4 regions of the Paenarthrobacter sp. NCHU4564 genome follow, and region 3 is predicted to be linked to each of the others. Evidence: riboswitches for the same ligand, from Rfam matches in the RefSeq annotation. Region 3 holds a riboswitch; each other region holds the start of a gene.
The links. A riboswitch is a leader RNA that binds a small molecule or an ion and turns the genes downstream of it on or off. The one in region 3 is predicted to bind thiamine pyrophosphate.
Positions count from the first base shown of each region.

Region 1: it holds a riboswitch for thiamine pyrophosphate, as region 3 does, so the genes downstream of both, thiO (glycine oxidase ThiO) here and thiD (bifunctional hydroxymethylpyrimidine kinase/phosphomethylpyrimidine kinase) in region 3, are expected to answer to the same signal.
Region 2: it holds a riboswitch for thiamine pyrophosphate, as region 3 does, so the genes downstream of both, ACSVIE_RS16095 (ECF transporter S component) here and thiD (bifunctional hydroxymethylpyrimidine kinase/phosphomethylpyrimidine kinase) in region 3, are expected to answer to the same signal.
Region 4: it holds a riboswitch for thiamine pyrophosphate, as region 3 does, so the genes downstream of both, thiC (phosphomethylpyrimidine synthase ThiC) here and thiD (bifunctional hydroxymethylpyrimidine kinase/phosphomethylpyrimidine kinase) in region 3, are expected to answer to the same signal.

Region 1 covers NZ_JBQLIS010000023.1:23,713-31,103, forward strand. The annotation lists gene ACSVIE_RS18440 (DEAD/DEAH box helicase) at 1-729, opposite strand, end outside; gene ACSVIE_RS18445 (RNB domain-containing ribonuclease) at 1,021-2,490, opposite strand; gene ACSVIE_RS18450 (ferritin-like fold-containing protein) at 2,532-3,200, shown strand; gene thiE (thiamine phosphate synthase) at 3,204-3,887, opposite strand; TPP riboswitch at 3,915-4,032, shown strand; gene thiO (glycine oxidase ThiO) at 4,026-5,303, shown strand; gene thiS (sulfur carrier protein ThiS) at 5,300-5,536, shown strand; gene ACSVIE_RS18470 (thiazole synthase) at 5,541-6,353, shown strand; gene ACSVIE_RS18475 (hypothetical protein) at 6,439-6,741, opposite strand; gene ACSVIE_RS18480 (DUF3107 domain-containing protein) at 6,777-7,001, opposite strand; gene ACSVIE_RS18485 (TetR/AcrR family transcriptional regulator) at 7,052-7,391, opposite strand, start outside.
Region 2 covers NZ_JBQLIS010000017.1:51,456-58,846, reverse strand. The annotation lists gene ACSVIE_RS16105 (energy-coupling factor transporter transmembrane component T family protein) at 1-517, opposite strand, end outside; gene ACSVIE_RS16100 (ABC transporter ATP-binding protein) at 514-2,058, opposite strand; gene ACSVIE_RS16095 (ECF transporter S component) at 2,058-2,678, opposite strand; TPP riboswitch at 2,757-2,893, opposite strand; gene ACSVIE_RS16090 (NUDIX hydrolase) at 3,029-3,706, shown strand; gene ACSVIE_RS16085 (DUF4235 domain-containing protein) at 3,770-4,030, shown strand; gene mnhG (monovalent cation/H(+) antiporter subunit G) at 4,118-4,522, opposite strand; gene ACSVIE_RS16075 (monovalent cation/H+ antiporter complex subunit F) at 4,512-4,790, opposite strand; gene ACSVIE_RS16070 (Na+/H+ antiporter subunit E) at 4,787-5,353, opposite strand; gene ACSVIE_RS16065 (Na+/H+ antiporter subunit D) at 5,350-6,915, opposite strand; gene ACSVIE_RS16060 (Na(+)/H(+) antiporter subunit C) at 6,912-7,391, opposite strand, start outside.
Region 3 covers NZ_JBQLIS010000007.1:58,170-65,560, reverse strand. The annotation lists gene obgE (GTPase ObgE) at 1-912, opposite strand, end outside; gene rpmA (50S ribosomal protein L27) at 1,049-1,312, opposite strand; gene rplU (50S ribosomal protein L21) at 1,371-1,679, opposite strand; gene thiD (bifunctional hydroxymethylpyrimidine kinase/phosphomethylpyrimidine kinase) at 2,012-3,550, opposite strand; TPP riboswitch at 3,541-3,639, opposite strand; gene ACSVIE_RS09375 (Rne/Rng family ribonuclease) at 3,799-7,149, opposite strand.
Region 4 covers NZ_JBQLIS010000016.1:70,278-77,668, reverse strand. The annotation lists gene rplS (50S ribosomal protein L19) at 1-3, opposite strand, end outside; gene trmD (tRNA (guanosine(37)-N1)-methyltransferase TrmD) at 284-1,081, opposite strand; gene rimM (ribosome maturation factor RimM) at 1,082-1,624, opposite strand; gene ACSVIE_RS15730 (RNA-binding protein) at 1,776-2,018, opposite strand; gene rpsP (30S ribosomal protein S16) at 2,020-2,436, opposite strand; gene ACSVIE_RS15720 (hypothetical protein) at 2,652-3,092, opposite strand; gene ACSVIE_RS15715 (VOC family protein) at 3,170-4,057, opposite strand; gene ACSVIE_RS15710 (amidohydrolase family protein) at 4,130-5,218, opposite strand; TPP riboswitch at 5,305-5,412, shown strand; gene thiC (phosphomethylpyrimidine synthase ThiC) at 5,407-7,230, shown strand; gene ACSVIE_RS15700 (alpha/beta fold hydrolase) at 7,213-7,391, opposite strand, start outside.

The sequences.
Region 1 (7,391 bases), on a different contig from region 3:
GGTCATGTAACGGCGGGCCATGGCAATCACGGGCCCGGGCATGGTGGCGGAGAACAGCAGCGTCTGGCGCACTGCGGGCGTTCCGGCGATGAGGGTTTCAACATCGGGAAGGAAGCCCAGGTCCAGCATTTCGTCGGCTTCGTCGAGGACCACGATCTTGACGTTCTTGAGGCTGAGATGGCGCTGCTTGTAAAGGTCGATCAAACGGCCGGGCGTGCCCACGACCACCTCGACGCCCTTCTGCAAGGCCTCGATCTGGGGCTCGTAGGCCCTGCCACCGTAGATCGTGGCGATGCGGGCGTTGCGCTTGCGGGACGCTGTCTGGAGGTCGTTGGCTACCTGCACGGCCAATTCGCGTGTCGGAACGATCACCAGGGCCTGTGGCGCTCCCGGCACGGCGAGCTTGTCATAACCGGCGTCGTCGCGTCCCAGGACCCGCTGCAGCGCGGGAATGCCGAAGCCGAGGGTCTTGCCCGTTCCGGTTTTTGCCTGGCCGATGATGTCGTGTCCGCTGAGTGCAACGGGCAGGGTCATGGCCTGGATGGGGAAGGGATGGGTGATGCCGGCGTCGGCCAGGGACTCGACGATGTCGGCGCGGACGTTGTAGTCCGCGAACGACTTTTCTTCGAGCTCGTGGGGAGCTTCGTCCGAGGTGATGGTTTCCTCGGGCTCGATCGACTCGGTGCCGGTGGCGTCCGTCAGGACTTCATGGGTGTGCAATTCACTCACAGGGAGTTTCCTTATTCATTTGGGCATTGGCGCTGCACGCTCAACGGCGGCCGCAAAGCCGTACCGGAGCACGGACGGGCGCACAAGCAATTCCAGTGGAAGCCGATCGCGGGCTATCTAAGTACTGGCACTGGGGACCAGTTGGTACATCTCAAGATCGCGTAGGGGCGGGCTTGTTGATTTCAAGAAAAGGACTGAATCAACGACCGGGCATCCATTACTACAGGCCCAGTCTATCCTCTGCGGACCCCAAACCCCGGATCATAAGCGTATTCCCGCCGCGGAACAGCCTCAGGGCAGGAGTTCGAAACGGATTTCCCGTGCCGCGATGTCTGCCTTCACCAGCCGGACCCGGACCTTGGTGCCCGACTCAAGTTCGCCGTCGCACTTTGCCGTCACGGCAGGTTCCGCGATCTGGATGGTGCCGAAAGGACCGTTGCCGTTCCCGTTGTTGCCGTTCCCGTTGGACGGCTTTGACCCCGAGATCACCACGGCGTCGAATTCGTCCCCGATCCGGTCGGCCACCAGGGCCGCTTCCACCGTGTCCAGGGCCAGGCGCTCCAACCGTCCAGCGAGCTGGTCTGAGGCTGCCATGATCTCCGGCAAGGTAGGCAACGCCTCGCGTGCCCAGTCCGGGATGTCGTGGCCGTTGCTGAGGGCCTCGCAGATCACCAGCACAAAGCGGTCTATCAGGCGGCGCAGCGGGGCAGTCGTATGCGCGTACGGCGCACCGATGGCCGCCTGGACGACGTCGTCAGGGACATCGCCGTCGAAGGGCGTGTAGCCGGCGCCGCGGAACAGCGTGCCCGCCGAGTGCAGGATTGCCAGCTGGCGCGGATCGGACGCGTCCAGCGTGCGGAGGTATTCACCATAGGTAATGCCGCCGTCCCACGGCTTTCCCAAGGCCTGCGTCTGGCGCTTGAAGTGCAGCAGTGAGCGCTCATCCGGGGCGGGCATGGTCCGCAGGATGCCTACCTTGCCCTCCAGCATCAACTGCGCTGCCGCCATGCCAGTCATCAAAGAGATCTGGGCGTTCCAGTCTTCCACCGGCAGCGAAGGTGCGGCTGCAATCCGGTAGCCACCTCCGCCTGTTGCCTGGACAATCTCCTGCTCGGGCATGTTGAGGCTGGCGCCGCCACGCCGGCGTTCCAGCTCGACGCGCTTGAGTCCCACTTCCTTCAGGAGCCGAAGCACCTCAGGCGCCGTGCCGGCGTCGAGCTGCTCCTGGGCGCCCTTGTAGCTCAACTTGGCGCGGCTGCGGACGGCGGCCCGTGACACGGACGTGCCAGCAACCTCACCGTTCGGGTCCAGCGTGAAGTCCCAGACGAAAGCACCACAGTCTTGGTCCGCCAGGAGGCTGCCGGCGTTCTCGCTGATCACCTCCGGGTGCAGCGGGATCCGGCCATCGGGCGCATAGAACGTCTGGCCGCGCTGCCGGGTCTCCGCGTCCAACGCACCGCCAGGGGCAACAAAGGACGGCACATCGGCTATGGCATACAGGACCTTGTAGCCGTCGCCGTCGCGCTCGATGAAGAGGGCCTGGTCAAGGTCCGTGGAGCTGGCAGGATCGATGGTCACGAACGGAACGTGCCGCAGGTCGTGGTCCGGCAAGCGGTGCTCTTCCACCGCGCGTCTGGCCTCCTCCACAGCCGGTGCCGGGTACTCCCGGGGAAGATCCAGCTCCGTCCTCAAGGCAGCCAGGGCATCGGCAAGCTGGTCCGTGGAGTCGTCGACGTTGGGAGCTATCCGATGATGTGACACGAAAGTCACATTAGCCCGAAAACCGCCGATAGTCTTGAAGCATGGGCACTTCCCAGGACAGCAATGCTCCAGTTGGCACCCTGGCGATCGAGCTCCTTGGGGCCATGGCCTACGGGGAGTTGTCGGCCTTCGGGAGGCTGTCCGCGGACTCCCGGCATGCTCCCACCCTTCGGGACCGGGCCATGCTGGGCAAGATTGCCGTGGGAGCCTACGGAAACTTCGCCATGATCAGCGACCACCTCGCCGGGTTGGGCGTTGATCCCGAGGATGCCATGCTGCCATTCCAACAGTCCTTTGACCACTTCCATGAGCGCACCCGGCCGGGCGACTGGTACGAGTCGGTCATGAAGGCCTACGTCATCGATACGGTCTCGGCTGACTTCTACCGTACCGTCGCAGGATTCCTCGACGCCCGAACACAGGTGGTCGTGCACCAGGTCGCTTCTGCCGACCATGCCACGGAGGCCCTCCGCATCCTGCTGCGGAAGGCGCTCGCCGACGACCCCAGGCTCTCGTCACGACTCGCGCTGTGGGCACGGAGGCTCGTGGGGGAAGCGCTGACGCAGGCACAGCGGGTGGGACTGGAACATCCCTGGCTGGGCCCCGTGCTCAAGGCCGGCGGGGAGGCGCGGGAAGCGGTGGGCCGCTTGACTGCGGACCTGGCAGCGGGGCACGGACAGAGGATGTCGGGCCTGGGGCTGGCCCCCTGACCGTCAGCGGCCGGCGTCGAGGGCCTCGAGCAGCGACCTTGCCGCCGCCGTCGGATCGTCCGCCTCCGTGATGGCGCGAACCACCACGATCCTTGCGGCACCTGCGGCCACTACGTCCTCGACGTTGCCGAGGTCGATCCCGCCGATGGCGAACCAAGGCAGATCAGCGCCAGCGGCGTCGTTCCCGCGGGCCCGTTCCACTGCTTCTGCGGCAAATGTGACCAGCTCCAGTCCAACGGCCGCGCGACCGGGTTTTGTGGGAGTGGCCCATACGGGTCCGACACAGAAATAGTCCAGCCCGCCCGGCACCTGCGACGCCGCGATGGCGGCATCGGCCTGTTCCGGAGTGTGGGTGGAGAGGCCGATCGCAGCACCGGGCAGGAGCTGCCGGGCGGCCGGAAGCGGAAGGTCCTTCTGGCCGATGTGGAAGACCGGAGCCCCGGAAACACTGGCAACATCGGCCCGGTCGTTGACCGCCCACAACTTTCCGTGGCGTGCAGCGGCCTTGCCGAGGACCTCCAGGAGCTCCAGCTCCCGGCCGGCCTCCAGGGACTTGTCCCGGAGTTGGATGATGTCCACGCCACCGGCGAAGGCGGCGTCCACAAAGTCCGCAAAGTCCTCCTTCTCCTGGCGTGCGTCGGTGCACAGGTAGAGGCGGGCAGAAGCAATGGCGTTGGGCTGGGTCATGGAAACCAGAGTAGTTCCTCTAAACTGGGCTCGTACTGCGGGAGCCGTGGCAGCGTCATATGACTGCCCGGCTGAGAGGGCTTCAGCGCCGACCGCTTGACCTGATCCGGGTAATACCGGCGTAGGGAAGGGAAAAACATGGTCGTACCCCGGCCCGTTCCGGAAACAGCACCGGACCTTGAAGCAGATGTGATCGTCATCGGTGGCGGGATCATCGGATTGGGCATCGCGCACGAGGCCCGGGCGGCCGGCCGTTCGGTGGTGGTGGTCGATCCCGCACCTGCCACGGGGGCCACTTTCGCAGCAGCAGGCATGCTCGCCCCCGTCAGCGAACTCCACTACCAGGAGGAAGACCTCCTGGAACTCATGCTGGAATCAGCCCGGTTGTGGCCGGCTTTCGCGGCGGACCTCGCCGGACGTGGAGCAGCCATCGGTTACTGCACGACGCCGACACTTGGCGTGGGTGCCGACGCTGCCGACCGCCGTGCCTTGACCGATCTGCGGTCCGCCCAGCTTGCGGCCGGATTGGCCGTGGCGCCGCTGGCCCTGCGGGAAGCGCGGGAGCGCGAACCGCTTCTGAGCCCGCAAATTTCCTGTGCCTTCGATATCCCCGCCGACCACCAGGTGGACCCGCGGAGGCTGGCCGCCGGCCTGATGTCGGTCCTGGCCTCCCATTCTCCGGAAGACCAGACCTGGGTCGCCGGGGCCGCCGACGGTTTCCTGGTGACGGAGTCCGCAACCCGGTTGCTCCGCGAGGAGGACCGGGTGCTGGGTGTGGGGCTGGAGTCCGGCATCAAAGTCCGGGCTGCGGAGACGGTGGTGGCCAACGGACTCGGCGCCGGCAGGCTCGACGGACTCCCTGATGGGCTGTCCCTTCCCGTTCGTCCCGTCTACGGGGATATCCTTCGGCTTCGCGTGCCGGAGCACCTGCGCCCGCTCGTGACAGCCACGGTCCGGGGAATGGTGCGCGGGGTCCCGGTCTACATCGTCCCGCGTGACGACGGGACTGTGGTCATCGGGGCAACCCAGCGCGAAGACAACCTTTCTGCCACGTCCAACGCAGTCTCAGCCGGAGGTGTCTACCAGCTCCTTCGCGATGCCCAGGTCCTGGTGCCCGCCGTCGCCGAACTCGAGCTGCTCGAGGCCACGGCACGTGCACGGCCAGGCACACCGGACAACGCACCCTTGCTGGGACGGGTGACCGGCAGCACCGGGGAGGTTCGCGGACTGGTCATCGCCACCGGCTTCTTCCGCCACGGCGTCCTCCTCACCCCGGTCGCGGCAAAGATCGTGGGCGGGCTGCTGGGCGGCTCCGGCGACCCGCGCTGGTCGCGGTTCGCACCGGACCGCTTTGCGCCAACTGAACAGCATGAACTTCCTCCCGGACCACGCACGTCGATCAAGGAACCCGCATGAACATCAAACTCAATGGCACTGCCCGTTCAGTGCCGGACGACGCATCCGTCAGCACCCTCGTCAGCGACGTCACCGGCCGCGCCCTGGACCACCGCGGTCAGGCGGCCGACGGCGGCAAGCTGGGTGTCGCCGTCGCCCGCAACTCCGAAGTAGTCCCGCGGAGCCAATGGGCCGCGACGGCCCTGGCCGACGGCGATGAACTCGAACTCGTTACTGCGGTCCAGGGAGGCTGAGAGGATGACCATCACCAGCACAGGCAACACGCGGCAGACCGGGACCGACGACGCCCTGGTCATAGACGGAGTCGGATTCTCGTCCCGCCTCATCATGGGAACCGGAGGGGCGCCGAGCCTGGACGGACTTGGTGCGGCGCTCCTGGCCTCGGGCACCGAACTCACCACCGTGGCCATGCGCCGGTACTCGCCGGCAGAGACGGGCTCGCTTTTCCAGCTCCTGGTGGACAACGGCATCCGCGTACTGCCCAACACGGCCGGATGCTTCACTGCCAAAGACGCGGTGATGACGGCCGAACTGGCCCGTGAAGCCCTGGAAACCGATTGGGTCAAGCTGGAGGTCATCGCTGACGAGCACACTCTCCTCCCGGACGCAGTGGAGCTGGTGGATGCCACGGAGCAACTGGTGAACCGGGGTTTTAAGGTGTTCGCCTATACCAACGATGATCCTGTCCTTGCCCTGCGCCTGGAGAACCTCGGAGCCACGGCCGTCATGCCTCTGGGATCGCCCATTGGGACAGGCCTGGGCATCCTGAATCCGCACAACATCGAACTGATCGTGTCCCGTGCCTCCGTTCCCGTGGTGCTGGATGCGGGCATTGGCACGGCATCGGATGCGGCGCTGGCCATGGAACTCGGCTGCGACGCCGTCCTGCTGGCTACCGCGGTGACCAGGGCCCAAAACCCTGCGCAGATGGGCGAGGCGTTTAAACATGCGGTTGCGGCCGGCCGGCTCGCCCGGCGTGCCGGCCGGATACCGCGGCGCGAGCACGCTTTGGCGTCCTCTGCCATGGAAGGCCGTGCCGAGTTCCTGTGACCGGCGCTGCCTTCCCTGCAGCGGCGGGGACTTAAACGGCTGTGGCCACCACCCGAGGGGTGGTGGCCACAGCCGTTGCCGGAACCTAGAGCCGGAGGGCCTTGGTCAGGGCCGCAGTGTCGTGCGCTGTGCGCTGCCGGCCCAGGAAGACCGCTACGCCCGCAGCTGCCGCCGTGCCCAGCACAATCGGGAGGACCCACGGGATCCACGTCAGGCCGGGCTGGTAGCCCAGGCCGAACGCGATGAAGATGATCCAGGCAACCGTACCTGCAGCCGCAGCGACGCCCGCCGGCACCGCGATGCCGTACTTGCTGTGGCGCTTGTCATTGGCCCACACAATAAAGCCGGTGGCAACGGTGGCAAGCACCACGACGACGAGTGACAGCATCGGTTCTCCTTGCGGCTGGCTATGAAACGGTGGCTCTAGAGGGCGCCAAAGCCCACGCGGCGGACTTCCTCGGCGCCGATCTCCACATATCCCAGGACGCTGCCCGGAACGATCACCTGGCGGCCTTTCTCGTCCGTGAGACGCAGGTCAGACCCCTTGGAGATAGCTTCCCCTACGATCTTGGCGACGGCCTCGGCATCGAGGGCGGATTCGAGCACGATTTCGCGGCCAACATTCTGAATGCCGATTTTTACTTCCACAGCAAGGCCTCCAAGCCAGTCAAGAGTTTAGTCAGTCCTCTATTTGTAGCTTAGGACTCTTTGGGGAATCGACTGATTCCGCGCCAAGCTAAACGATAGATCAGATCGCTGGCGACATCGAGGTCGAGGTTCCCGTCCGTTTCCAGCCAGTAACGCGCGCTGACCTGCGCCATTCCCGCCAGGCCCCGGCCCAGGAGCTGGGCCTCCAGAGGGGGCAGTTTGGTGTCTTCCGCGATCACGCGGGCCACGGCGTCGGCAAAGGTCTTGTTGAACGTTTCCAGCCGGGAACTTACGTCGGGATCGTTGATGAGGTCCGATTCGAACACCAGGCGGTGCGCCTGGTCGTCGTCGGCGATGAACTTGTAGTACGCACGCATCACGGCCTTGACG
Region 2 (7,391 bases), on a different contig from region 3:
TGGCCATGCCTATTGTCTGCCATTCCTCGGCCAGCAAGCCCACCAAGCGCATCGCGGCCAGGGAGCCCAGCACAAACCGGTGCGGGAGCCTGGCCTTCTGCGCCAAAGCATCGGCGAGGTCGGTCGGGTCCGTGCAGGTCATCAGCAGGATCGCCGGAAGTGCGATGGCCAGCCCGCGAAGCATGAACCCGAGTCCCAGCTCCAGCGAGCCTTCGCTGATGGACCAGAGCCCGACGTCGAGCAATACAGCGCCGCTGTCAGCGGCGACGATCGCTGTGCTCCAGCCGCCAACGGCCGCGGCGATAATCAGCGGCCAGGCCCTTGACCAGAGAAGCCCGAGCGTGAGCCCGGCAAGGGGGAATAGCGCAAGCTCGGCAACCAGGGCCACGGACGCGGAGACCCAGTCGATGGACAGCGCCAGGACCAGCGAAATCAGGAAAACGGCGACGAACTTCGCCAAGGGGTTGGCCCGCGTTAATAAGGCATGGTTGCCGCTCAGGCTCAAGGTGTCCCTCATGCCGCACCCGCTTCCATTTTCCGGGACCGCTCCGCCGGGGCCAACCTGAGTTCCGCGCCGCCCAGCACGGCACTGAACTCCTCGTCGTGCGTCACCGAGACCACGGCGGTGCCTTGGTCCAGCAGTTCCGACAGGAACGACGCCAGTTCGGCCCACGTGTTCGCGTCCTGGCCGAAGGTCGGCTCGTCCAGGACCAGTACCTTGGGGTGTGCGGCGAGCACGGTCGCTACGGACAGCCGGCGCTTCTCGCCGCCGGACAGGGTGTAGGGATTCGCGTCCACCAAGTGCGTCAGCCGGAGCCGCTCCAGCAGTTCGTCGACCCGCTCCTCGCCACGGCCCACATGCCTGGGACCGAACATCAGCTCATCCAGCACCTTGCCGGTGACGAACTGGTGCTCCGGTTCCTGGAACACCGTGCCGATCCGGGAAATCAGTTGGTCCGCTTTCCACCGGAAGGGATCTATCCCGGCGCCTTCGGAAAGCTCGACGGCGGCAGAGACCTTCCCTGCCACCGGCGCCAAAAGTCCTGCCAGCGTCAAGGCGAACGTGGACTTTCCGGTGCCGTTGGGTCCGGTGATGGTGAGCGCCTGCCCTGCCCGGACCTGGGCACTGATGCCGTGCTGCACCGGCTGCGGCGGGATGGACCTGAAACCCTTCCTGCGTGGCTTGGCGCGGGAAACTGCCAGGTCCTGGGCCGCCACCAGCAGTTGCGCGGATTGGTTGCCGCGTTCCCTGCGGCGGGTTTCGGGAACGTACCCGGGCACCCACACGCCGGCGGCCTTGAGCAGGCTGTGCGCTTCAGCCAGAACCTGGTCCGGCGGCCCATCCAGGAGCACCCCACCGCCCGCCGAACCGGGCTGCAGGACCACGATCCTGTCCACCAGGTCCTTCCAGACGGACACCCTGTGTTCCACCACAACCAAGGTGGCGCCTGTCTTGTCCAGGCATCGGCGCACGGCATCACGGACTTCCAGCACACCGGCAGGGTCCAGGTTGGCCGTCGGTTCGTCCAACAGGATCAATCCCGGTCTCATCGCCAAAATACCCGCCAGCGCAAGCCGCTGCTTTTGGCCGCCGGAGAGTGCCGCCGTCGGGTGGTCCAACGCCAAACCGCCGCCATCAGCGGTACGCAACCCCACGTCGTCGAGCGCTTCATGAACCCGGGTCCAGATCCGGTCACGGGGCACGGCAAGGTTTTCGGCTCCGAAGGCGACGTCGTCGCCAATCCGGGACAAGACCACCTGCGTTTCGGGATCCTGCTGCATCAATCCGGCGCGGCCGCGTTGTTCCCGCGGCGAAGCACCGTCCAACAGGAGTGAACCGGTCTCGTCCGAATCATCCTCTTCCTCGCCCAGGACCCCGGCCAGCGCGTGCAGCAAGGTCGACTTGCCCGCACCGGAGGGACCCAACAGCAACACTCGCTCGCCCGGATCGATGCGGAGGTCAAGGCCCTGGATGGCAGGTGTGGTCCGGCCGGCGTGCCGCCAACCCCAGCCCTCGGCGGAGATGGCGGCAGGCCTGCCGGTGTTGGTCTGTGCCATCAGTTGAAGACGGGCTCCGAGGCGGCCTTGCGCGATGCGAAGGCGCTCAACACGCCGGTTTTGGCCAGGCCCCGGGTGGCGACCCAGGAGAGGGCACCGGCAATGATGGCGCCGGACAACGTGCAGAACGCGATGTAGGCCAGCTTGTCCACGGCCTCGTAGGCGATGTTCCAGCCCCACGGCATGAAGGAGTCGTTGAGGCCGCAGAAGAGGCCCGCACCGGCACCGGCCAGCAGCGCCGTGGGGAGGTTGAACTTCTTGTAGCGGAACGCAGCGAACACCAGCTCGGCACCCAGGCCCTGCAGGACGCCGGAAATCAAAACGGTGGTGCCGTACTGGGAACCCATGATCAGCTCACCCGTCGCGGCCACAGCCTCGCAGAACAGCGCGGCACCGGGTTTGCGGATGATCAGCATGCCCAGAACTGCGGGGATCATCCAGCCGCCGGCAATCAGGCCGGTCAAGGGCGGGTAGGCCGCGTTCATGGGAATGGATACGATCGCGGCGCCCTGGGACCATGCCCAGAAGATCACGCCGCCGGCGATGGCGATCAAAGCTGCCACCACGATGTCTACTACACGCCAGTTGTAACTGGTCTTCTTCACGCTTGCCGTGGTCATTTCTTTGCCTCCTGAGGTTACAGGAGGGGAAAGTGCTCCCCGGATTCCCGGCAGGCATGCGCCACCGGTGTTCCGGACACTCTGAGAAGCTCGACTCCCTTGCGCCGGTACTAACCGGATCAGGTTCGAGGGTCTGCGGCTGTCCGCACTCTCAGCGCCCTCGCGTCACCTGCATCCCTGCAGGGTTCGACGGCGGCGCTCCCCTGTCGTTATCAATCTGCCCTGATGGGCGAGGTCCAGTTTACACCCGGGTCCGTGCGTTGGCCCTCGCTGGCAGTCATAAAGGGTTGCGGTTTCTCCCGGCCCGTTTGCCGGCTTCCTCTCTCATGCACACCTGAGAGAATGACTTCATGACGGATCATCCCGGCTTAGGCCAGCCTGCACCCGAACCACGGCTCGCTGCCAGCGTGATCCTGCTCAGGGACGCCGCCGACGGGCTCGAGGTCTTCGTCCAGCACCGGGTGTCCACCATGGACTTCGCCGCGGGCATGGTGGTCTTTCCCGGAGGCCGCGTGGATGCCGCGGACAGTGAAGGGTGGGACTACCCGCAGGAGTTGCTGGCAGGGCACGCCGATGCGTGGTCGGAAGCATCCATCGCCGCCAACCCGGACCAAGCCATCCGGGAAGCGGGCACCGTGCTGACTGCCGCCCTCCGCGAGGTGCAGGAGGAAGCCGGACTCACGCTTGAGCCTGCAGATCTGCGTCCGTGGGCCAACTGGGTGACCCCGGTGGACATGCCCAAGCGCTTTGACACCTACTTCTACGTCGCCAAGGCCCGTGACGGGGCAGCGCCCCAACACCAAACAACGGAAGCCTGGCAGTCGCTCTGGATGCCCGTGGCCGGCGTCCTCTCCGCTGAAGCCGAAGGCACGCTCCACCTCATGCCACCCACCTACTACCTGCTCAAGGAACTTGCGAGCCTGGGCACCGTGGATGCTGTGTGGGGCGCCCGGCACCCCGTAGTTCCCGTCCTGGCACCCCGGGGTTCCATGGCGGCCTTCCTGAAAGACAGGGAAAACCGCCGATAAAGGCTCCCATTGCGCCCGCGAATGGTGCCTGGTGCACGCTGTAGGTGAGGTTAGGCTTGGGACATGAACTTCTTCTTCAAGCTGCTGGGGACCGGAGTGAGCCTCGGAGCAGGATTCGTCGGCACCAAACTGGTCAACCTGGCTTGGGAGAAGGCCAGCGGCAACAAGCCGCCCGCAGGTCATGACGACCTCGAAACCAGCCTGCGCTCAGCACTGACATTCGCGCTGGTTTCGGCCTTCGTGAGCACCCTCATCCAGGTCCTAACCAGCCGCGGCACGCAGCGCGCGATCGCCCGCTTCGCCAAGACGCACGACATCGTCTGACCCGCTGCCCGGGGACAAGCCAAGGCACCCCACCACCGGCGGCGCACCCTTGGGCGACCCATTTCCAAGGTGCCCTGACCGCCGGACTCAGCGGCCGGCGTCGTGCGTTCCGTCCCCCGGATGTTCACCGGCAGCCCGCTGGACCACGGCCTCAAGTTCGTCCTTGGTGAGGAGCTCGCGGTGGCCGTGCTTGGTCCGGTAAGCGGAACGGCCCACCATGTGCGCGGACACGGGCGCGGTCAGCAACTGGAATATCCAGGCCACCAGCAGGACCGGCCACACCCACCACGTCCGCATCTGCAGGCCGATGGAGGCCAGCATCAGGAAGAGGCCCAGAACCTGCGGCTTGGTCGCGGCGTGCATGCGGCTCATGAGGTCCGGGAACCGCAGCAGGCCGATCGCCGCGCCCAAGGACATGAGGGCGCCGACCACCAGGAAAACGGCCGTCAGAACATCGATCACGGCGTCTACGCCCGTAGCGTCAGGAGTCATTGCTCTGTTCCCGCCTTTCGGCCACGAACCTGGCCACCGTCACGGAACCGATAAAGCCGATCACGGCCAGGGCCACCAGCAGCATCAGGTTGTTGAGGTGCCGGTTGATGGCCATGTCGATTGCCAGGGCCGCGCCCACGATGGCCAGCAGCACGTCGGATGCCAGCACACGGTCCAGCAGGGAAGGCCCGATCGCAATGCGGATGATGGCACCGGCCCCTGCCAGGCTAAGGATCACGGCAGTGACCACCAGGACAAGTTCCTTCACAGCGCCGCACCTTCCATGCCCGGACGCGTTTCGCTTCGGAGCGCCTCTACTTCTTCGCGTGTGCCCATGATCCTGATCAATCCGGCCTCGATGTTCTGTACCTCCCGGCGGATTTTGTCGATGTCAGCCTGGTTGTAGATGTTCAGCGCGTGCAGGTACAGCGTGGACGTCGACCGGTCCACCTCCACCACCAGCGACCCGGGAATCAGGGAAATGACGTGGCCGGTGGCCGTCACCATAAGGTCCGAATGGCTCCGCAACGGAACCTCGACGACGGCGCTGCGCACCTTGGGTCCCTTCACCACGGCCAGGTACAGCACCAGGAAGCTCGCCGCCACCACTTTGCCGAGGAACAACAGGGCAAAGGGAACGGCCCGCAGCACATTGAACCGGCCGCTGAGTTCCACCGGCGGCAGGTAGAACAGCTTGGCCACCACAATGGCGATCAGTGCGCCGAACAGCAGGTTGCCCGGGCTAAAGTCCTGCCACAAGGCACCCCACACGATGACCAGCCAGATGAGCAGCGGGAGTTCGGTGCGGAAGGAGATCGGCTTGCGGCTCATTTGGCACCGCCCTGGGCCAGCGGCGGAACTGGGGCGGCATCTCCCAGGACTGAATGGATGTACGCCGAACGGTCAAGCATGATTTCCGCGGAGCCTCCTGCCAGTTGGAAGAGCGGGCCGGCAAAGACGGTCAGGGCAACCCCGAACACCACCAGGCCGGCTGTGGAACCCACCATGGTCCGCGGGAGGACGCCCACGTTGCCGGGTGTCTGCAGGACGGGATCGGGGAAGTCCGCGTCTTCGGGTTTCCGCCAGAACGCCCTGTTCCACACCCTGGCTATGGCCAGCAGGGTCAGGAGGCTGGTGACCACGCCGCCCACCACCAGGACGATCGCCAACGGCGTCCCCAGCTCGACCCCGGCCTGCAGCAGGCCCAGCTTCCCGAGGAATCCGGAGAACGGCGGAATGCCGGCGAGGTTCATGGCTGGGACAAAGAACAGCAGGGCCAGGAGCGGGGACAGCTTGGCGAGCCCACCCAGCCGGTCGATGGAGGACGACCCACCGCGCCGTTCGATGAGCCCTGTGACCAGGAACAGGCTTGTTTGCACGGTGATGTGGTGCGCAACGTAGAAGACCGCGGCGCCAAGTCCTGTCACGGAGGACATGGCCAGCCCGAACACCATGTACCCGATGTGGCTGACCAGGGTGAAGGAGAGCAGACGCTTGATGTCGCTCTGCGCCAGGGCACCAAGGATCCCCACCACCATGGTCAGCAACGCAACCACCATCAGCGGGACGTTGAGCGTATCGCCGGGAAACAGGAGTGTCTCTGTCCGGACCATGGCGTAGACACCCACTTTGGTCAACAGACCGGCGAACACGGCAGTGACCGGGGCGGGGGCTGTCGGGTAGGAGTCAGGGAGCCAGAACGACAACGGGAAGACGGCCGCTTTGATCCCGAAGGCCACCAGGAGCATCACGTGCAGCAGGTTCTGGGTGCCTTGATCCAGTTCCGCCAGCTTGATGGCGAGGTCGGCCATGGTGATGGTGCCGGTGGCTCCGTAGATCATGGCAATGGCGATGAGGAACAGCACCGACGACACCACCGAGACCACCACGTAGGTGACACCGGCCCGGATGCGCGGCCCCGTCCCACCCAGCGTCATCAGCACATAGCTGGCGGTCAGGAGGATTTCAAAGCCCACGTAGAGGTTGAAGAGGTCGCCGGTGAGGAAGGCGTTGGAGACGCCGGCCACCAGGATCAGGTAGGTCGGGTGGAAGATCGAGACGGGAGCTTCCTGGTCTCCGTCGGCCATGCCCTGGCCCGTGGCGTAGATGAGGACAGCAAGGCTCACCACCGTGGAAACCACGAGCATCAGCGAGGAGAACTGGTCCACCACCAGCACCACGCCCCAGGGTGGAAGCCAGCCACCCAGCGTGACCGACGTCGTTCCGCCGTCCCACACGGAGAAGAGGAGCAGGCACTCGAGGAGCAACGTGGCGCTGAGGATGCCGATGCTGACCATGCGCTGCGCCGCCGTGTGACGGATCAGCACGAAGGCAAGGGCGGCGCCCAGGATCGGCAGGAGGACAGCGAGCGGGGACAGGTTGGCGAGGTTCACGCACTGCCTCCTTCCTGGTTCTTCACCGTGTTGGGGGTTTCGGTCGCCTCGGCCGGGGAAAGGTCTTCCGTAGACGAGGGGGTTACTGCGAACTCGGACGTTTCCAGCGGAACGATCGCGTCGTCCTCGGCATCGAAGCTCGGCGTATTGGCCACGCGGCGGTCTTCGATATCGTCCTGGATGTCGTCCTGGCGGGCCAGGGCCCACGTGCGGTAGATGATGCCGAGCATGAAGGCCGTGACTGCAAACGAGATCACGATCGAGGTGAGGATCAAGGCCTGCGGCAAAGGATCGTTATAGCTGCCGGGATCGGTGTCCTTGTTGAACAGGGGGGCCAGTCCGGCGTATCCACCGGTGCAGAGAATCAGCAGGTTGGTCGCGTTTGCCAGCAGCATCAGGCCCAGCAGCACCCGGGTGAGGCTCCGTTCCAGGATCAGGTAGATGCCGCAGGCGTACAGGACGCCCATGACAACCAG
Region 3 (7,391 bases):
GTCCCGGCCGTCCGGAAGGTCCACCTTGTTCAGCACCACCAGTTTGGGCCGCTCATTCAGTGGTACAACCTCGCCGTCCGTGCCGGCGTAGCTCATGTCCACCGCGTACTTTTCCAGCTCCGCCTCGATGATGGCGAGGTCGGAGAGGGGGTCGCGGTCCGATTCAAGGGTTCCGCAGTCCAGAACGTGCACCAGGGCGGCGCAGCGCTCCACGTGGCGGAGGAAGTTGTGGCCCAGGCCGCGGCCCTCGCTGGCGCCTTCGATCAGGCCCGGAACGTCGGCAATGGTGAAGCGGACGTCTCCGGCCTGCACAACGCCCAGGTTGGGAACAAGGGTGGTGAAGGGGTAATCGGCAATCTTGGGACGGGCGGCGGACATGGCAGCGATCAGGCTCGACTTGCCGGCTGACGGAAAGCCAACCAGTGCGATGTCAGCGATGGATTTCAGTTCGAGGACGATGTCCGCGGACTCACCCTCGATTCCCAACAGGGCGAAACCGGGAGCGCGGCGCTTCTGCGACGAAAGCGCGGCATTGCCGAGGCCGCCCTGGCCACCGGCCGCGGCGACGTACTCGGTACCCTCGCCCACGAGGTCGGCAAGGACTTCGCCGTCCTTGGTTTTTACCACGGTGCCGTCCGGAACGGGCAGGATCAGGGTTTCGCCATTCTTGCCGCCACGCCAGTCACCCATGCCCGGGCCACCGTTGGTGGCGTGGCGGTGCGGTGCGTGGTGGTAGTCCAGCAGCGTGGTTGTTTGTGACGACACCCGAAGGATGACATCTCCCCCGTTGCCGCCGTTGCCGCCGTCCGGACCGCCAAGGGGCTTGAATTTTTCCCGTTTGACAGAGACACAGCCGTGGCCGCCGGTTCCGCCGGATACGTGCAGGACTACCCGGTCAACAAAGCTCGCCACGTGAATCTCCTCTTGTTGCTGTTGCCGGCATGATTGCCGGAACCGGCACGCCCAGGGCGTCCCAGTCGATTGTAATGCGGTTAAAAGAACGGTGGAGCGGGCCTGTTGGCCCGCTCCACCGGTTCAGAACGTGGTGTTACTCTGCAGCTGCAGCAGCAACGATGTTCACTACGCGGCGACCGCGGCGGGTGCCGAACTCAACCGCACCTGCCTGCAGTGCGAACAGGGTGTCGTCGCCACCGCGGCCGACGCCTGCACCGGGGTGGAAGTGGGTGCCACGCTGGCGGACGATGATCTCGCCTGCGGAAACTACCTGACCACCGAAGCGCTTGACGCCGAGGCGCTGTGCGTTGGAGTCACGACCGTTGCGAGTGGAGCTCGCGCCTTTTTTGTGTGCCATGTGAAATGCCTGCCTCTAAAATTCTGGGAAACTGAAAAACGTGAACCGGTAACGGAAGTTACGCGATGCACGTGATCTTGATCTTGGTCAGTTCCTGACGGTGACCCTGGCGCTTCTTGTAGCCGGTCTTGTTCTTGAACTTCTGGATGACGATCTTGGGACCGCGGAGGTCTTCAAGGATCTCAGCCGTAACCTTGACCTTGGCCAGGTCCGCAGCTGCGGAGGTGACCTTGTCGCCGTCAACCAGGAGCAAGGCGGGCAGCTCAAGCGTGCTGCCGGCTCCACCGGGGACGCGGTTCAGCGTTACGTAGTCTCCAACGGAAACCTTTTCTTGGCGGCCGCCTGCGCGGACAATCGCGTACACCACTTGGGTACTCACTTCTCTCGACGTTTCTTACTAAATTTGCGTGCGGAACCTTGATCCAACGCAGGGCCCGGTTCGCGCTGTGCCTCAACGCCGTGGACTTCAGATCGAAGCCCGCGAGTCATCCCATGAACAATTCCAAGGGGCATAACCCAAGTGTTGGCGTAAGCACCGAAGATCAAGATTACGCTAGTTTGACCTTCAGTCGCAAATGAGGCCGGGCCCGGAGCCCTGGAGGTGACGCTTGTCACCACTGGAACGGACTCGCCCGGCACCGTGCCCATACAGCCTACCGCGGACGGGCGGCTTTGCTGTTTCGACGCGCTGGAAAGCCATTACGCGAACAAGCGCGGAGCGTCGAAGAAGGCTGTCTCGTAGCGGCAGGAGTGGGCAAAGGCTTCCACCATCGCCGCCCGCTCTTGCCCTGAGGCAGAAGCCGCTGCCAGGTCGGTGAACCTGATGGCGGTCCTGGTCGCTTCGGCGAATTCTTCGTCTGCGTAGGTCCGGAGCCAGTCCGCATAAGGGTGGCTGGCCGGTTCGCCGTTCCGGACATAGGAAGCATGCAGGCGGTGTCCCACCTCGGCGTAAAGCCAGTAGCAGGGCAGGATCGCCGCGAGCAGCACACCATAGCTGCCTGATGCCGAGGCCGCCAGGAGATGGTCCACATAGGACTTGGTAACCGGCCCGGTCGCCTGGCTGGTGCGGCGCGTGGCCAGCCAGTTCCGGTGCAACTCCGATTCCACCTCCAGGCACACCTGGGAGGCTTTGGCCCAGAACAGCTGCTCTTCCTCGCTGGGAGCCAGTGCCCCCGCCCTGGCCAGGACCCGCGAGTATCCGTTGAGGTACAGCGCGTCCTGGGCGAGGTAGTAGTTGAACCAGGACTCTGGCAGCGCACCCGATTCCAGCCCCTCGATAAACGGCAACGCGTTGATGGCCCCGAGTTCTCTGGACGCCTCTGCCCATAAGCGCGCCGCGAAGGTATCCGGCGCTGCGGAGGCCTCAAGGTGGTGGAAATGATGGATGGGGCCGCTGCCTTGGCCGACCTCCAGCCTGTCAGCGTCCCGGAGTGCCTGCAGCAACCACGGCTTCACTTCCCGAAGGGAAGCTTCCCAGTCACCCGTCCGGGCCTGCACGGTGGCCAATGCCGATGAAAGCGAGCAGCCCGTCCCGTGGCTGTTGCCGGTGTAGACACGCGGTCCGCCAACCTCGATGATGTCCTGGCGCAGCAAACCGCCCGTGTTGACCAAGGCGTCGGGGCAATCGTCACCGGCAAGGTGCCCGCCTTTGACCAGCACGGTATTTCCGCAAGCCGCGGCCAGGCGCTTTCCCTGGTCGAGTGCCGAGGCCCAGTCCGCGGCCTCAGGTTCTCCGAGCAGCATGGCAAGTTCGGGGAGGTTGGGGGTGACCAGGTCCGCCAGGGGCAGAAGATGACGCAATGCTTCCTCAGCGGTTTCCCTCAGGAGGCGGTCGCCGCTGGTGGCTACCATCACGGGATCAAGGACCACGACGGCGGGACGCACCGTTCCGAGCCAGCTGCGGACCTCGCCAATGACCTCCGCGTCGCCCAACATCCCGATTTTGACGGCATCGATCGTGATGTCGCTGCCGACCGCTTCCAACTGCTGGCGCAGGAATTCCACCGGCGGCACATGGACACTGCTGACGCCAAGGGTATTTTGGGCAGTGAGGGCGGTGACGGCGGCCATGCCGTAACCCCCGAGGGCAGAAATTGCCTTCAGGTCTGCCTGGATTCCCGCTCCCCCGGACGGATCCGAGCCTGCGATGCTCAGAACACGCGGTGGCCTGACAGGGCCGGGGGCTGCCGGGTAGACGGCAGAATCAGGGTAGGCGGAAGAAGACGACAAAGAAGTCATGGGGACATCCCTTCGCCGGTGCTAACCGGACAGGTTCAACGGGTCTGGATCTCAGCCGGGCCCGACGCCCGGCACCCCGTGTCAATCCCCAAGACTAGCCGGGAAACACCGGCCCTCCGAAACCCACGCGCAGTTGCTCCACGGATATGACTACGGCCCCCGGAATCCTGCTGCAGTGTGCCTGTGCAGGAAAATCCGCGGGCCGCGTCAATCCCTATCGGGTTGGAGCGCCAATCAGCGCCGAAGAGCTACAGCTCGGAGGCCGGGACACCGACACCGAGGATGATGGGCTCTTCGCCTGCGGGCTTTTCGGCAGGTTTTGCCGGGGCCTTGGCTTCATGCGAGGAACCACCGCCCGCCGAAGTACCCGTCTCATGGTGCTCGATGTTGGTCTCGTTGGCAGCACCCTGGGCCCTGCTTGCGCTGCGGTTCCGGCGTCCGCGGCGGCCGCGGGCCCGTGCCCCGGCCTCCGCCACGGCATGTCCGGCATCCGAAGCCTGGCCGGTTGCCACTGCGTCCGTGGCCTCGGCGGAACCGCCACCGGAAGCGGATGCCTGGGGTTCGGGCTCAGGAGCGGCGCCCAGGTGCGAGAACGCTTCCGCCAACAGATCCAGGCTCATGGTCGGCTTGGCCGGCTGCGGTTCCTCTTGGTGTTCAACGAACGGCAGTGCAACTTCCTCGCCGCCGAACCGCAGGACAGGCGCGGTCCGGCCTTCCTTGGACGCAGTGGCCGATTCCCTGGCGGACGAATCCTCCGTGGGAGCCTGCCCGGCAGGTGCTTCCTTGGCTTCAGCTGCATCTCCGGCCTGCGCCGCTGCGCGGGCCGCTTCCTCGGCACGGTGGACCTCGTCGTCGTGCAGGTGTGCGGCATGGGCGGCGGCAGCGATCGTGGCCAGGGCGGCGCGGGTCGCCTCGGCCTTGGCCTGGCGAACCGGGTCCATGGCTTCGGTGGCGGCGGCTGGTGCCGGCGCTGCCGGGGACGGGGCGTGGGCAACGGACGCTTCACCGTTCCCCTGTCCACCACCCTTGCCACGGCGGCGCTTGCGCTCCGTGCGGGGCGCCGGCTGCTGCGGCTCGGAGTGGGGGCGGTGCTGCTCGACGGCAACCGCATTGGCTCGGCGGTGCTCCACGGGTTCGTCATGCGTGACAACACCGCGTCCGGCGCAGTGTTCACACTGCTCGCCGAAGACTTCAAGCAGTCCGGTACCCATGCGCTTGCGCGTCATCTGGACCAGGCCCAGCGATGTCACTTCAGCTACCTGATGCTTGGTCCGGTCGCGGCCAAGGCACTCCACCAGGCGACGTAGCACGAGGTCGCGGTTGGATTCGAGGACCATGTCGATGAAGTCGATGACGATGATGCCACCAATGTCCCGCAGGCGAAGCTGGCGGACGACTTCCTCAGCGGCCTCGAGGTTGTTCTTGGTGACGGTCTCCTCAAGGTTTCCACCGCTGCCGGTGAACTTGCCGGTATTGACGTCAACCACGGTCATGGCTTCCGTCCGGTCAATCACCAGCGAGCCGCCGGAGGGCAGGAAGACCTTGCGTTCCAGGGCCTTGTGGATCTGCTCGTCAATGCGCCACGCGGCGAAGATGTCCTGGTCCTTGCTCCACTTTTCCAGGCGGCCCACCAGGTCCGGGGCCACGTAGGTCACGTAAGCCTCGATGGTGTCCCACGCGTCGTCGCCGGAGACGATCAGCTTGGAGAAGTCCTCGTTGAAGACGTCGCGGACCACCTTGATGGTGAGGTCAGGTTCGCCGTACAGCAGCTCGGGTGCCAGGACCTTGGTGGACGATGCTTGTCCTTCGATGCCTTCCCACTGTGCCCGCAGCCGGTTGATGTCGTGGGTCAGCTCTTCCTCGGACGCACCCTCGGCGGCCGTGCGCACAATGACGCCTGCGTTCTCCGGCAAGCGGTCCTTGAGGATCCGCTTGAGGCGGTTGCGTTCGACGTCGGGCAGCTTGCGGGAGATACCGGTCATGGAACCACCGGGGACGTACACCAGGTAACGTCCGGGCAGGGATATCTGGCTGGTCAGCCGGGCGCCCTTGTGGCCCACGGGATCCTTGGTGACCTGCACGAGTACCGAGTCGCCGGACTTGAGCGCGTTCTCGATCCTGCGCGGCTGGCCTTCGAGGTTGACGGCGTCCCAGTTGACCTCACCGGCGTACAGGACTGCGTTGCGTCCCCGCCCAATGTCCACGAACGCCGCTTCCATGGACGGCAGGACGTTCTGGACCTTGCCCAGGTAGACGTTGCCGATCAGCGAATCCTGCTGGGTCTTGGAGACAAAGTGCTCGGCCAGCACGCCGTCCTCCAGGACGCCGATCTGGATTCTGTCATCGCGCTGGCGCACGATCATCTGGCGGTCCACGGATTCACGGCGCGCCAGGAACTCCGCCTCGGTAATCACCTGACGGCGGCGGCCTGTCTCCCGCGATTCGCGGCGGCGCTGTTTCTTGGCTTCAAGCCGCGTGGAACCCTTGACGCTGGCCACACGGTTGGAACTGGTGGACTCCGACAGGGCGCGGGGAGCGCGCACCCGGGTCACGGTGTTGGGCGGATCGTCGTCCGAACCACCAGTCAGTTCAAGGTCCTGGTCCCCACGACGCCGGCGTCGACGGCGGCGTGAGGTTACCCCCTCTTCAGGGGCCTCGGCGGCCTGGGTTTCGTCGTTATCGCCCGCGGTGTCCTCGGCGTCGTTGTCTTCACGCTCGGTGCCACGGCGTCCGCGGCGGCCACGGCTCCGGCGACGGCGCCGGCCACCCGCTTCCTCCAGTTCCCCGTCGCCTGTACCGTCGGAGTCTTCGCCCTCTGCTTCGTCGGCCGCCTCCGCAGCGGGACGCGACACGGTGCTGAGGTCCGGTGCCTGGAAAATCATGGAGGTGATGGAAACCGGCTCCAGGAACAGCGCTGAGGAGCCCGGCGCGGCGGCTTCCTCCTCGGTTCCGTCCTCAGCCGTCTCCGGCTTAGCCTTCTCCACCTCAGCCTTCTCCACCTCGGCCGTCCCGGCCTCGACCGATCCGGCCGGAGCATCTGAGCCGGCTGCGGCAACTGCACCTTCAGGCTGTGAGGCCGGGACCGGCGTCGTGGATTCCACCGCTGCTTCAGCGGCCGGCGGCTCAGCAGCCTCCGCAGCTTCCACGGTCACGGGCTTCGCGGTACGACGACGGCGGACCGGCTTTTCGGGGGCCGGTTCGGCAACGGCTTCGGGAAGGGGTTCAGCCACGGCGTCAGTTTGCGGCTCTCCGGCGGCGGCAGGTGACTCTGCGGCGGCGTGGTCAAATCCGGGCAGGGGCTCGGCAGGCTCTGCCTTCTTGCGTGCCCTGCTGCGGCGGGCGGGGGTCTTGGCCGGCACTTCTTCCGGCTGTGTGGGGACGTCGGCGCCGGCCGCAGCACCGTCCACTTCAGCGTCGGCCGCGGCGCTGTCTAATTCAGCAACGGCCGCGGCGCTGTCTTCTGCGGCGGGCACGGCAGTTTTGGCTGCGGCCTTCCGTGGCGTCCGGGTGGTTCTGGCCCGGGTGGTCTTCTTGGGCGCTTCCGCAGTCTCCGCGGCAGCGGCCTCATCATTAACGGCTACAACCTGGTCATTATCCATATGTGGCAACACTCCTGCCCCAGCGACGCCGCCACATCCGGCGCCCAGTGGGGCATTTATTGTCAAAACCCTCAGGCGTTGACAGAAGTCGTCAGTGTTCCTTCCGGTTCGCACCATCCTTGGGGTGCGGCAGCCCGGGAAGGCCAGTGGCTTGGTTCTGGAACCCGTTGTTCTGCTGCCACAACCAGGTGCCGTCCATTGTCATGGCGGGCCTACCGAGGATCCTCTGATCCGGGGCATGC
Region 4 (7,391 bases), on a different contig from region 3:
CATTAATCCACTCCTGGTGAACGCCACAGGTCATTCACTTTGGGTTACGGCGGACAAGCCCGCCGACCATGAAGGCCGACCGGAAATCTCCGCCGAAGATTCAAGGTGACCGGCGCCGCCGTGGTTGGCGTGGCCGGGTTGCCTGGCTGTTGGCTGAACTCCCCCTGTGGCAGGTGCCAGCCCAGCAGACACAAGGGTTAATTCTGCCACAGGCCCCTGCCTTCAGGCCAATTTCCCGCTCAGCCGCACCAGTCAGCCGCACCAGTACGACGACGGTGCTCAGCTACGGCTTTCCGTCGCCGCCGGGACGGGCGCGAAGGCGGCCATCAACGACGTCGTACCCCAGGTCCGCGAAAGCGTTGCGGTCGGCGCGGCTCAAGCCGGTGGCATCGAAGCCGGTGAGCAGGTCCGGCCGCCGCTCGGCGGTCCTGCGGAACTGTTCGTGGCGGCGCCACTGGGCGATTTTCCCGTGGTTGCCACTGAGCAGGACCGGCGGAACCTCGTGGTCCCGCCAGGAGGACGGTTTGGTGTAGACCGGATACTCAAGCAGCCCGTCGGAGTGGGACTCTTCGATGAGCGACTCGGGATTTCCAACAACCCCCGGGAGAAGACGTCCGATGGCTTCAACCATGGCGAGCACCGCCACTTCCCCGCCGTTGAGCACATAATCTCCCAGACTCACGGGGCGGACGGTAAAATGTTCGTGGGCCCAATCAATGACGCGTTCGTCAATGCCTTCGTAGCGTCCGCAGGCGAACACCAACTGCTCCTCCTCTGCGAGCTCATAGGCCAGCGCCTGGTTGAACCGCTCCCCCGCCGGCGAGGGAACAATGAGGACGGGCTTGGCATCGGTATTCTCCATCACGGACTCCAGCGCCTGCGCCCATGGCTCAGGTTTCATGACCATGCCCGCGCCGCCGCCATAAGGAGTGTCGTCCACGGTCCGATGCCTGTCAGTGGTGAACGTGCGGAGATCGTGCACCTTCAGGTCCAGGATTCCGTCCTGGCGTGCCTTGCCGATAAGTGAGAGCTCCAGCGGAGCCAGGTACTCCGGGAAGATGCTGACGACGTCGATCCTCATTCAGGCATCGTCTCCATCGGACGTGCCGGCGTCGTCATCGTTAAGCTCGAAGAGCCCCGCGGGGGGAGTAATGAGGACGTAGCCGCCGTCCACATTGACCTCGGGGACGATTTCGTCCACGAACGGGATCAGGATCTCCTTGCCGCCGGGGGTTTCGACTACCAGCAGGTCCTGGGCCGGCATGGTGTTCAGGGCGGCAATCCTGCCTACCGCCTGGTTTCCTACCCGCGCCTCAAGGCCGACCAGCTCGTGCTCATACCAGCCTTCGTCGTCCACCTCGTCGAGGTCGTCGGTTTCGATGAACAGCTTGGCCCCGCGGATCAGTTCGGCGCCATTGCGGTCCGGCACTTCCTCGAAGCCCAGCAGGAGGATGTCCTTGTTCCACCGGGCGCTGCGGATGGTCAGGGGACCTGCCGTGGCCGGCTCCACCAAAAACTCTGTCCCGGCAACGAACCGCTCGGACGGAGCATCGGTGAGCACCTGGACTGTCACCTCGCCGCGGATACCGTGTGGTTTGCCGACCCGGGCCACCTGGAGCTGCATGGATTCCTCTGGATTCTTGTTGTGCCCCGTGCCGTGCCGGCGGGTGGGCGCTGATGGGATTCTTACTGGAGCTGATTGTCGAGAAAGCAGTCCGGCCCCTCCACCATATTCGGTGAAGGGGCCGGACCTGAGGCAAATGCTGCTGAGCGCGTTACCGGCGACGGTCGGTGTCGACGACGTCGACCCTGACCTGCTCGCCTCCAGCCAAGGCTGCAACCACAGTGCGCAAGGCACGGGCGGTGCGTCCCTGGCGGCCGATTACCCGGCCGAGGTCGTCCTGGTGAACCCGCACTTCGAGGGATTCCCCACGGCGGTTGTTCTTGGCACTGACCTTGACATCCTCAGGGCTGTCAACGATCCCACGGACCAGATGCTCGAGCGCTTCTGCCAGCAACTTACTCAGCCTCGGTGGTCTCTGCTTCAGCAGCTTCGGCCTCGGCGTCGTCCTTCTTGGCCTTCTTGGTGATGGCTTCCGGAATGATGACGGAACCCTTCTCCGGAGCCACGAAAGCTTCCTTCGGAGCCTTGGTCTTCAGGGTGCCTTCCTGGCCAGGCAGGCCCTTGAACTTCTGCCAGTCACCGGTGATCTTGAGGATCGCAGCAACCTGCTCGGTGGGCTGGGCGCCAACGGACAGCCAGTACTGGGCACGCTCGGAAGCGACCTCGATGTACGAGGGCTCCTCGGTCGGGTGGTACTTGCCGATTTCCTCGATGGCACGGCCGTCGCGCTTGGCGCGGGAGTCCATGACAACAATGCGGTAGTACGGTGCGCGCATCTTACCGAGGCGCTTAAGGCGAATCTTTACGGCCACTTTTGTGGTCACTCCTGTTTCTGAAACGGGGTTGAACCCGACGTTCTGCACCCGTGGGGCGGGCCATACTTGGGGGTTCGAAGGACAAGATACGAGCACGGAGAGAGGGGCCGCACCGATCGAGTACCTGTCCATTGTGCCAGATGGGCCGCACAATTACGACTTGGCCGGACTCCACCCCTGTGGACTTGGTCACGTCCACCTTCATGCGAGGGTCAGGACACCGACCAGACGTAAAGCCCGGCGCGGTCCGCTTTCTCCACATCGGAGGCAAGGGCTGCCAGTTGCTGGACGTACCCTTTGGACTCGGCCGCCCCGAAAGGCATGTCTTCCTGCCCTGCCCAGGCCTCGGCGACATCATCAAGGACATTGCCGTCACCTTCGCTTTCATACGTCAGCAATTCAGCCAACGCGCGAACCATCGCTTCGGGGACCCCAAGCAGGGCATCGCTGGTGACATCCACCAGGGCCAGCTCATAGTCGGCTCCGGCTGCGTGGACCGCCTGCCCGGCGAGGTCACCGAGTTGTTCAACCTCAAAGTCACTGATGCCGTCAATCCGGACAGCAGATCCGGCAACGCCGGCTCCGCCGTCGAGGGCGGCGGCCCGCTTGAGTGCTTCATCGTGGGTGGCTACAAAAATTTCGGCAAAGCCCATGGAAAGTCATCCCATTCCGTCGTGCTGACACGGCAGGGGCGCAGGACATGCCGGCCCCTGCTCCAACATTGCCCAGCCTAGTGCAGGCCGGGCCCCGCGACCGCCACCCGCAACTGGTTCCGCCACGGGTCCTCAAAACGAAGCTCCTTGCCTGTGTGGTGGCTGGACAGGCCCGCAACCTTCAGCCGGTCCGCCAACGCCAGGACGTGGTCGTCGCCAGGGACTTCAATCAGGACTTCACCCAGGCCCAGCGTGTCCCGGCGCGGCCCGGCACCGCGGCTGTTCCAGACATTCATGGCCATGTGGTGGTGGTAGCCGCCCGCCGAGACGAACAAGGCCTGGCCGTGCCAGCCGGCGGTCCGCTCGAACCCCAGAGTGTCCACGTAGAACTTTTGCGCCGTCGCAACGTCGCCTACCTGAAGGTGGACATGCCCGACGCCGGCACCGGCCCGGGCCTGGCCCGTCACCGCCTCTTCGCTCAGGTACTGCTGAAGGTAGGCCTGCGGCGGCAGGGCAACGTTGTCCATGACCACGTTCTTTCCGTCCCACTGCCACACGCTCCGGGGCTTGTCGTAATACAACTCGATGCCATTGCCTTCGGGATCGGTGAAGTAGAACGCCTCGCTGACCAGGTGGTCGGCACTGCCGACGAAGGCACGGGGCTCGTATTGCGCGGCAGTGGCAATGGTCGCGGCCAGGGCGGGCTGGTCTTCGAACAGGATCGCAGTATGGAAGAGGCCGGCCTCGCCCCTGCCGGGAATCTGCAGGCCTGCGGCCGGAGCCAGGTGGACTACGGGCTTGCCGAGGCGGCCCAGGTACAGCCCGCCGTCCTGTTCGGCGACCACCTGCAACCCCAAGGCGCGCTGGTAGTAGTCGCTCATGAGCTTCATGTCGCCCACTTTGAGCATGACAGTGCCCATGGAGAGATCGGCAGGCAGCAGGTCCTGGCTGGATGAAGTGGTCATGCGAAGCTCCCGGTGATCAAGGTGGCCGCTTTTCGGCTCGTTCTACCTCTTTAAATTACTTGAAGCTTCAATTTATTCCCAGCGGACGACGTTGCCCCTTAAGACCACGTGGCTCAACCGGTGGACGGTGGCAAGCTCCTGACGGGGATCCTCGCGGCACACCACCACATCGGCAGGTGCCCCCTCGCTGATTCCTTCCGTCCCCAACCATGCCCTGGCACCCCACGTGGCGGCATTCAGCACCGCGGCAGGCGGCAGGCCGGCGTCGTGCAGTTCCTGCATCTCGTCGGCGATCCGGCCATGCTTGATGACGCTGCCGGCGTCAGTGCCGGCATAAATGGAAACGCCGGCCTCATAGGCTTCAAAAACCCGCTCGCGCCGGCGTTCCCACAGGCTGGTCATGTGCTGCGCGTAGTCGGGAAACTTTGGCTTGGCCTGCGCCGCGATGTCGGGAAAGGTGGCAATGTTGACCAGGGTGGGAACGATCGGAACATCCTGTTCCACGAGGCGCGGGATGTGCCGCGGCAGCAACCCGGTGGCATGCTCTATGCAGTCGATTCCGCCGTCCAGCATGTGGTCGATGGTCTGTTCCGCGAAGCAATGCGCGGTAACCCGGGCGCCTTCGTCATGCGCGGCAGCTATGGCTTCCTTGACGACCCCGGCTGGAAATGACGCGGTTAAGTCCCCCACTCCCCTGTCAATCCAGTCGCCCACCAGCTTGACCCAGCCATCGCCGTCGCGCGCTTCTTTCCGGACGGTCTCCACCAGTTCATCCGGCTCGACTTCGTGGCCCAGACCCCGCAGGTACCGCTTGCTGCGGGCAATGTGCCGGCCGGCCCGGATGAGGCGCGGAAGGTCCTCCCTTTGCTGGACCCAGCGGGTATTGCCGGGCGAACCGGCGTCGCGGATCAGCAGCGTTCCGGCGTTCCGGTCCGCCATGGCCTGGGCGAGCGTGGTCTCCTCATCCACCGCACCACCGGGCCCCAGCCCGATGTGGCAATGCGCGTCGACGAAGCCCGGCAGCACCCATCCGGCAAGCACTCTGTCCGGCGGCGTTGCGGGACGTTCAAAAGTCAGCTTTCCGTCAACTGACCACAATCCCCGGCGTTCGTCATCGGCTGCAACCAGCACCGGACCGCTGAATTCAATGATGTTGGCCATGGCAGAAGCCTAGTGCGACGAACCCCGCCCCGCCCCTTTCGAAAGCTTGTGACTGGGAGCACCCGCTGCCCCTGTGGTAGCTTCTTCCCTGACCACACGGGAGCCCTTGCAGGGGCTGAGATCGGGCTGAAGCAGTCTGCGACCGTCGAACCTGTCCGGGTAATGCCGGCGAAGGAAGTGAGTAATCCTTGAGCACCACAGAAACACAGCACAGCCCTGCCCGGAACCAGACTGCTCCGGCCGGGGAAGCCGTCACGCAGTCGCTGAAGTCCCATTCGCTGGCTTGGGTGGAGGATCCGGGCCACGGCATCCGCGTACCGGTGACCGAGATCGCCCTGGAACCCTCCCCCAACGGGCAGGCCAACGATCCTTTGCGGGTGTACCGCACGGCCGGCCCGGGAAGTGATCCGGTAGTCGGTCTGGAACCGTTCAGGAAGGCCTGGATCGAGGAACGCGGCGATACGGAAAGCTACACGGGCCGGGAACGCAACCTGCTCGACGACGGCAAGTCGGCCGTGCGGCGCGGAGCAGCGTCTGCGGAGTGGAAGGGTGCACAACCGGTGCCCCGCCGCGCCGTCGAAGGCAAGACCGTCACCCAGATGCATTACGCCAGGCAGGGCATCGTCACCCCGGAAATGCGGTTCGTGGCCCTGCGGGAGAACTGCGACGTGGAGCTGGTCCGCAGCGAAGTCGCTGCAGGGCGGGCCATCATCCCGAACAATATCAACCACCCGGAATCGGAACCGATGATCATCGGCAAGGCCTTCCTGGTGAAGATCAACGCCAACATCGGCAACTCGGCTGTCACCAGCTCCATTGCCGAGGAAGTCGACAAGCTGCAGTGGGCCACGCAGTGGGGCGCAGACACCGTCATGGATTTGTCCACGGGAGATGACATCCACACGACCCGCGAATGGATCATCCGGAACTCACCCGTGCCCATCGGCACGGTTCCGATCTACCAGGCTTTGGAAAAGGTCAATGGTGAGGCCAATAACCTCACGTGGGAAATCTTCCGTGACACGGTGATCGAACAGTGCGAGCAAGGTGTGGACTACATGACCATCCATGCCGGCGTCCTCCTGCGGTACGTGCCCCTCACCGCCAACCGGGTCACGGGCATCGTGTCCCGCGGTGGCTCCATCATGGCCGGCTGGTGCCTGGCCCACCACAAGGAGAACTTCCTTTACACGCATTTCGATGAGCTGTGCGAGATCTTCGCACAGTACGACGTTGCCTTCTCACTCGGTGACGGCCTCCGCCCCGGAGCCACAGCCGACGCCAACGATGCCGCGCAGTTCGCCGAACTGGACACCCTTGCCGAGCTGACCCAGCGAGCCTGGGAATACGACGTCCAGGTCATGGTCGAAGGACCGGGCCACATCCCTTTCCACCTGGTGCGGGAGAATGTGGAACGCCAGCAGGAACTGTGCAAGGGGGCTCCGTTCTACACCCTCGGGCCGCTCGTGACAGACGTTGCCCCGGGTTATGACCACATCACCTCCGCCATCGGTGCCACGGAGATCGCCCGCTACGGCACGGCCATGCTCTGCTACGTGACACCCAAGGAGCACCTTGGCCTGCCGAACAAGGACGACGTCAAGACCGGCGTCATCACCTACAAGATCGCCGCCCACGCCGCGGACCTGGCCAAGGGACACCCTGGGGCGAACGAACGTGACGATGCCCTCTCCAAGGCGCGTTTCGAGTTCCGGTGGCGGGACCAGTTCGCCCTGTCCCTGGATCCGGTGACCGCGGAGTCGTTCCACGACGAGACGCTTCCGGCCGAACCGGCCAAGACCGCGCACTTCTGCTCCATGTGTGGCCCCAAGTTCTGCTCCATGCGCATCAGCCAGGACATCCGCGACGAATACGGTTCGGCCGAAGCGCAGGCCGCGATCGCCGACATGTACAGCGGCATGCGGGAGAAAAGCGAGGAATTCCTCGCAGCTGGAGGCAAGGTCTACCTGCCGGAACTCCAGGTACCGGCAGCCTCAGGACGCGCGAACTGACATAGTCCGCCCGACCTCGGCGATGAACGATCGGATGATCCGGTCACCTTCCACCGAGTCCTGGGGCCGGTGCCCTCCCGCGGCCACGCGCCGGAGGGCACCGGTTTCCTGGAGGTACGCGGCGATCTCTTCGTAAAGGGGCTCCCAACCGCCGGTCAGCA